Regions from separate parts of the Ruminococcus sp. D54t1_190329_F1 genome, predicted to be linked through region 1. Evidence: riboswitches for the same ligand, from Rfam matches in the RefSeq annotation. Region 1 holds a riboswitch; the other holds the start of a gene.
The links. A riboswitch is a leader RNA that binds a small molecule or an ion and turns the genes downstream of it on or off. The one in region 1 is predicted to bind thiamine pyrophosphate.
Positions count from the first base shown of each region.

Region 2: linked by a shared signal. The riboswitch ahead of thiD (bifunctional hydroxymethylpyrimidine kinase/phosphomethylpyrimidine kinase) and the one ahead of I2D69_RS15335 (thiamine-binding protein) in region 1 are both predicted to bind thiamine pyrophosphate.

Region 1 is NZ_JADNDC010000036.1:14,938-18,353, reverse strand. Features, by position in the region: gene I2D69_RS15345 (ABC transporter substrate-binding protein) at 1-720, opposite strand, end outside; gene I2D69_RS15340 (ABC transporter permease) at 713-1,495, opposite strand; gene I2D69_RS15335 (thiamine-binding protein) at 1,464-1,760, opposite strand; TPP riboswitch at 1,907-2,013, opposite strand; gene I2D69_RS15330 (NUDIX domain-containing protein) at 2,217-2,723, opposite strand; gene I2D69_RS15325 (AAA family ATPase) at 2,817-3,416, opposite strand, start outside.
Region 2 is NZ_JADNDC010000051.1:18,408-21,823, forward strand. Features, by position in the region: gene cytX (putative hydroxymethylpyrimidine transporter CytX) at 1-1,069, opposite strand, end outside; gene thiD (bifunctional hydroxymethylpyrimidine kinase/phosphomethylpyrimidine kinase) at 1,071-1,913, opposite strand; TPP riboswitch at 2,116-2,221, opposite strand; gene I2D69_RS17735 (alpha-glucosidase) at 2,293-3,416, opposite strand, start outside.

The DNA of each region.
Region 1 (3,416 bases):
TTTCGCCTGATCCGGATTCTCAGCAAGATAGTCGTTATTTGCAATGATAACCGGTGTGTAGTAGTCAAATACAGGATTGATATCAGAGAATGCAAAATAGTCGCAGTCTACACCTTCTACGTCAGCATTGATTCCGCCCCAGCCCTGGAATACCCAGATGGCATCCGTCTGATTGGCAGCAAGTGCTGCTGGCTCATCTGTAATATCATTAGGGATCAGGGTAACCTGACTGAAATCTCCGCCGTCGCCGTTTACAACATTTTCCAGCATAGCAAGCTCGATTGGGGAATCCCATGTGGAATAGGTTTTTCCGGTAAGTCCGGCTGGTTTATCAATTCCGTCACCTTTTCGGGAAAGGATTCCGGAGGTGTTGTGCTGAATGATTCCTGCAACCGCTGTGATTCCAAGAGGCTCGTCAAGTGCAAGGGAAGCAGCCATGGTATCCTGGGCCTCGATCGCAAACTGAGCCTGACCTGCTGCGCACATAAGGGCTGCACCATTTTCCGGTGGCTGAACGATTTCCACATCAAGACCAGCTTCTTCGTAGTAGCCTTTTGCCTGTGCTACATAAAGTCCGGTGTGGTTGGTATTCGGTGTCCAGTCCAGGCAGAATGTGATTTTCTCCTGTGCACCATCTTCTGCATATACACCTGTAGGAACTGCAAGCACCATAGCTGCCGCTGCAACTGGTGCGATTACTTTTTTCAGATTCTTATTCATGATTTTTCTCCTTTTCTACCTGCAGCCATGGCATTGTGATCCGGCTGACAATATTTACTGCCAGAAGAAGTAAAAGGCTGATGATCACAATGAAGATAATGACTGCAAACATTTTATCAAAAGAATATGCTTTTTTTACACGGGTCATATAAACACCAAGTCCGTTAAATCCACCTAGCCACTCAGAAACAACTGCTCCTACAACTGCATAGGAAGCAGATATTTTCAGCCCGGAAAAAAACTGGGGCAAAGCACCTGGAAATTTCACATGGTGGAAAATCTGTGCCCGGCTGGCTCCCATGGCCTTCATCAGACGAATGGCATCCGGATCCACACTTTTATATCCATCCAGCAGTCCGATTGTAATTGGGAAAAAAGTGGTGATCACAACCAGAGTGATCTTCGGTGCCATTCCAAATCCCATCCAAAGCACCAGAATTGGCGCAATGGCAATGGTCGGTATGGTCTGCGTAATGATCATGATCGGATAAAATGCCTGATCCATTACACGGAACCGATCCATCATAGTTGCAAACACAAATGCCAGCGCGATTCCAATGAGAAGTCCGTAAAAGGATTCCAGCAAAGTGAATTTCGCATGGAAAAGTATGGTTGGCAGATCGACAAACAGGGCTGTCAGCACTGCTACCGGAGAGGGAAGCATGTAGGAGGGAACAATTCCCGAAATGCTTACCACTTCCCAGCCAAGCAGAATCACGGCCATGGCTGCAATTGGAGGTATCTTACTGGTGATGTTTGGTAACTTTCTTTTCAATGGTAAGTACATCCCCTTCTGGTTTGTATGCAATTTTAACATATACGCTCATAGCCTTGCAGCCTGCGCGCTCAGCTACATGCTGACACTCTTTTACAATGTCCATCAGCTGGTCATAATCACCTTCAATGGTGGTCTCAAATGGTCCTACATAATAGTTCAGACCAGTAGATCTGATGTAGGCGATCACCTCGTCTACAATGCGGATAACTTCCTCTTCATCCTGTACATTTGGCAGTACCTGAATTGCTACACTTGCGTTCATTTTCTTTTCCTCCTATTTTCTGTCCCATAAACAGGACTTTGCGTTAAAAATCGAATAAGAACCATTCTTGAAACTGTGACGGAACTGAACAGGCTCTGTCAGTCAGTATGAAAAAAAGAGCACCTGCCATCCAGACAAATGCTCCTAATTACATCGTTAAACACTTCCTACACTGGCATGATCCAACAGGTTAAAAGGGTCTAAGGACTACCTTACTCTCAGCTTCTCAATTGAAACTCCCCTGGTCGTTATTCAGATTTCGTTGCTTATTATAATACACCTTTCTTCAAATTACAAGAAACTATTTTTATCTCAATTATATTTTACATACCCTTAACAGAATTGTACTGCTCGCAGTCTGACCAGCCGCTCTAATTAATATTCCCATTTCATCAGAATTCGTAAAAAAAATCCCCCTGCATATCACAGTTATTTCCTGCAGAATATATAATAAATCTACAGATTCTCAAAGGCAGCCTGAATACTGTCATAGTGCAGGAATTTTCCCTGGGCTGCAAATTCCTTGATCTGATTCAGGGTGGCAAACATGTGGCCGTCTGTCTCTTCTTCCTGAAGGTGTAGATCTTCTTCTTTCACATCCATCACAAAGCGGTAAACATCTACGAAATAGTTGTCTCCCTCCCCTGGATTCTCTCTTTTGTAAGTAAAAAGATAGCCGCCCTGCGCACTGCTTACGTCAAGACCTGTCTCCTCTTTCACTTCGCGGAGTACAGCGTCATAAGAGGATTCCCCTGCCTGTGCTGCACCACCGGAAACCTCCCACCAGCCTGGTGCCCAGGCTTTTGTCAGCACACGTTTGGTAATGAGAAACGTACCATCTGGTCTTGCCACTACTCCAAGTACGGTGAGATGGTATTCTCCGTCCTTTAAACACCAGTCGTTTCGTTTCATGGTACGGCCGGTAGGTCTCTTGTTAATATCATAGATGTCCCAGAATTCCAATTTTTATCACTCCTGTTATATATTTCTTATGTATATTTTTATATTACGATTGTTTTGCAAATATTGTTATCAAATGCAGTTTTTCATCTTTTTCTATTTCAGCAGTTCCTCCACCATCTCTCTGGTATACTCTACCTTCTCTACATGGTTGACCTCGATCTGATACAGTGCATTTGCCGCAATGTGCTCTGCTGCCTGCTCCAGATCACGAATACCTGAAGTATTGGAATAACGCTGGATGATTGCCTCCAGCGCACCCTCTGTGATAATGCACTCACTCTCTTCCATATGCATTCTCTTAAGAACTTTCGGAAGAGAGAATCTGGAAAAGATTACTTTCTTCTCCTCAGCTGTATAATCCGGAATATCAATTACTGCAAATCTGGACATCAGCGGTGCACTGATCTGGTCACGGTCATTTGCAGTAGCAATTGGATAAACACCGCCAGTTGGGATCATACACTCCATATAGTTATCTGTAAATCCAAGATTGTCCAGAAGGGTAAGAAGTACGTCTGCCGGATTTCCATTTCCTTTGCCGGAATTTGCCTTATCAAGCTCGTTAATAATAAATACCAGATTAGAGGCACCAGCCATGGAAAATGCCTCCATAATAATTCCGGGCTTTGCATTTGCGTAAATACGGGGGCTTCCGGTAAGCTGCTTGGAGTCGTTAATTGAGCTCATGTCCAG
Region 2 (3,416 bases), on a different contig from region 1:
GGTACAGCACGAATCCGATCACCCAGATTACCGCATTTGTTATGTCAACCGATTCGCTCAGACTGTCAGCACGTTTCAGCAGGAAGAAGTCTGCAATCTGAATGGCGATCATCGGTGCAAATACAGAACCGATGAGGTACAGGAAATCGGTAATGTTGTCCATTGGATATACAATTGCAGCAATTGTTCCGATGATGGTTACGGCAATTGCGGCATATTTTCCATTAATTTTGGAAAATACAGATTCAGATGAAATTCCGGCGGAGTAAGCATCCAGGAATGTAGTGGTAACAGTGGAAAATACAATGATCAGAAGACCTGCAATTCCCAGTCCGGCTTTCACCATAATCTGAGCAATGTCGGATTCACCGGTATAAATCGCTGCACCCATACCGATTACATACATCCAGCAGCTTACAAGACCGTAAACAATAGAGCTTACAGCAGTTGCTTTCACTGGCTCCTTCGCCTCACGGGTATAATCACTGATCAGCGGCAGCCAGGACAGTGGCATTGCAACAGAAAGCTCAACCGCAGCACCAAAGGACATGGCTTCCTCGCCAATGGCAAGTGCAGTCCCGCCATCAAAGAAGATGAGCTTGCAGAGTACCAGTGTGAGGATAAAAAGTGCTGCCATAGCGATGGTGTTGATTTTTCCAAGGTTTGTGATGCCGATAAAAATCCACAGTACGATCAGTGCACCGATTACCAGACACCATACCCAGCTTCCGGTATGTAACACACCGTTTGCGGCCAGAGCTCCGTCGTAGATCATAATGGCAGTCCAGCCAACCAGCTGAAGTACGTTCAGGAAGGAGAAGAAAATCCCGCCTTTTTCCCCAAAGCTCATTTTTACGGTTTCCATTGCACTGCGGCGTGTTTTTCCGCCGATCACTCCGGCGAGGAAAAGCATGGTACAGCCAATAATATGTCCGATGATAATGGCAAGAAGACCTTTTCCAAAGCCAAGTGAGGCAAAATAGGTTCCGGTGAGGATTTCCGCCAGGGAAACACCAGCGCCAAACCAGATCAGGCCGTTTTCAAAAATGGAAGTACGTTTTTCAGTCATGTTATTTTGCCTCCTTATCAGCGGCTTCTGCCGTAATCTCGTCATGTGACAGTGTGAATTCATTTTTTATTGCAAATCCGTGATCCATAGGACCACTGCCTTTTCCAAGATCCAGCATAGCAGCAAGTGCTCCGGAAATATATTTCTTTGCCCTCTCCACGGAAGTATCAAGGTCAAATCCCTTTGCCAGATTAGAAGCAATGGCACTGGATAACGTACATCCTGTTCCGTGAGTGTTAGGATTGTTGATCCGCTTTCCCTGGAACCATTTGTAATTGCCTTCGCGCCACAGAAGGTCATTGGCGTCATTCAGCTGATGACCACCCTTGCAAAGCACTGCACAGCTGTATTTCTCCCCGATGGCAGCAGCGGCTTTGATCATATCCTCGGCAGTTTCTATTTTCATTCCGGACAGAACCTCTGCCTCCGGAATATTCGGTGTCAGGACTGTGGCCATTGGAAGAAGCTGACTTTTAAGGGCTTCAATGGCTTCATCATTGATCAGCTTGGCTCCGCTTGTAGCGACCATAACCGGGTCTACTACAATGTTCTTTGCTTCATACTGGCGAAGTTTTTTCGCAATGGTTTCAATCAATGCGCTGGAAGATACCATTCCAATCTTCACTGCATCCGGATAAATATCTGTAAAAATATTATCCAGCTGGTCGGCCAGAAATTCTGGCGTTGCTTCCATAATACCTGTTACACCGGTAGTATTCTGTGCGGTAAGTGCGGTAATCGCACTCATGGCATATACTCCATTGCTGATCATTGTCTTGATATCAGCCTGGATACCGGCGCCTCCGCTGGAGTCACTTCCAGCGATTGTTAATGCTGTTCTCATAATTTTCTTCCTTTCTCTTGGCCTTGTTTGAAGCAGTTTCCACGAGTTATGAGTTATAACGTGAAAAAATCTTTTTACAAACCGGCACTGTTGTTATGTATGCATTAATTTTATATAGCGTCCGAAAGTGGTGCCCCCAGCCGAACGCTGCATTGCTGCCATATGAAAAAAGAGACACCCCAATGAGGTGTCTCCGAAAAAAATCAAACTCATGATGACTTCCTACGGCGGCATTATCCGCATCAGGTAATAGGGTCGAAATTCACAATTTCCTCTCAGCCTGTGTACAAGCTCCCCTGTTCTTTTGTTATTATAGTAATAATGGGAAAAATTGTCAATAAGGTGTTGGAATACAATAAATATCAAGCGTGAAAATCGTTTACGCTAACTCCACAACCAGCACCTGATATCCATGCAGCTTAACTGAATTTCCATCCAGAACCATATCCGGGTAGTTATTGATCAGCACCTTTTTGCATTCTGATGGAAGTGTAATTTCCTGCTCCTCCCACTGATAATTGCCAACCACAAGTAAAGTTTTATCTCCTTTACGGTAGTATGCCATTAAATTATGCCGGTCTTCCATAAATGGCTCCAGAGCACCATACACAACGGTTTCTTTATATTCCGGATCCTTGCGAAGAGCGATCAGTTTCTTATAGAAATTAAGTACGGAATTTGGATCAATCGTCTCTTTTTCCACATTAATTGCGGTATAATTGGAATTTACTCGAAGCCACGGTGTACCAGCTGTAAATCCGGCATTTTCCTCACCAGTCCACTGCATGGGGGTACGGGCATTGTCGCGGCTGCGGCGGGCAACAGCTTTCAAAGCTGCTTCCGGGGTAAGTCCGGCGTCAAGTGCAACTTTATATTCATCCAGAGTTGAAATATCATCTACCTCGTCAATAGATTTGAACGGGATATTTTCCATGCCAAGCTCCTGTCCCTGATAAATAAAGGGAAGTCCACGAAGCATGAAATTCAATGCCGCCAGCATTTTTTTGCTTGTATCACAGCAATCACCTTCTGGAATATAGTGACTGACACCGCGAGGCTCGTCATGATTCTCGATAATATTGGAAACGAATCCGAAATCCCCCATTTTGGCCTGTGTCTCAAAACAGCAGCGCTTGTAGTCGTCAGGTGTGATTTCTTTGCAATCGTACCAGCCTTTTTCAGAACCTCCGAAAATGGTTTCGTTAAAGTCGAACATAGAAGAAAAATAACCATTGTTTCCAATAAAATCCGGGAGCTCTTCGTCTTTTGCGTTGAAAACCTCACCTACGGAAAAAGCATCGTGAGGCTTGAAGGTGCGGTCACGCATTTCTCCAAGAAATTCTCCGATTCCGGTAGCTTCCTCCAGCATTTTATTAATGCTGCAGAGTCCGTCCTCACGATCAGGCTCATAATCATGCATAGGAAGAGCTTTTTTGATATTAATGATAGCATCAATGCGGAAACCGCCAAGACCCTTGTCCAGCCACCAGTTAATATTTTTAT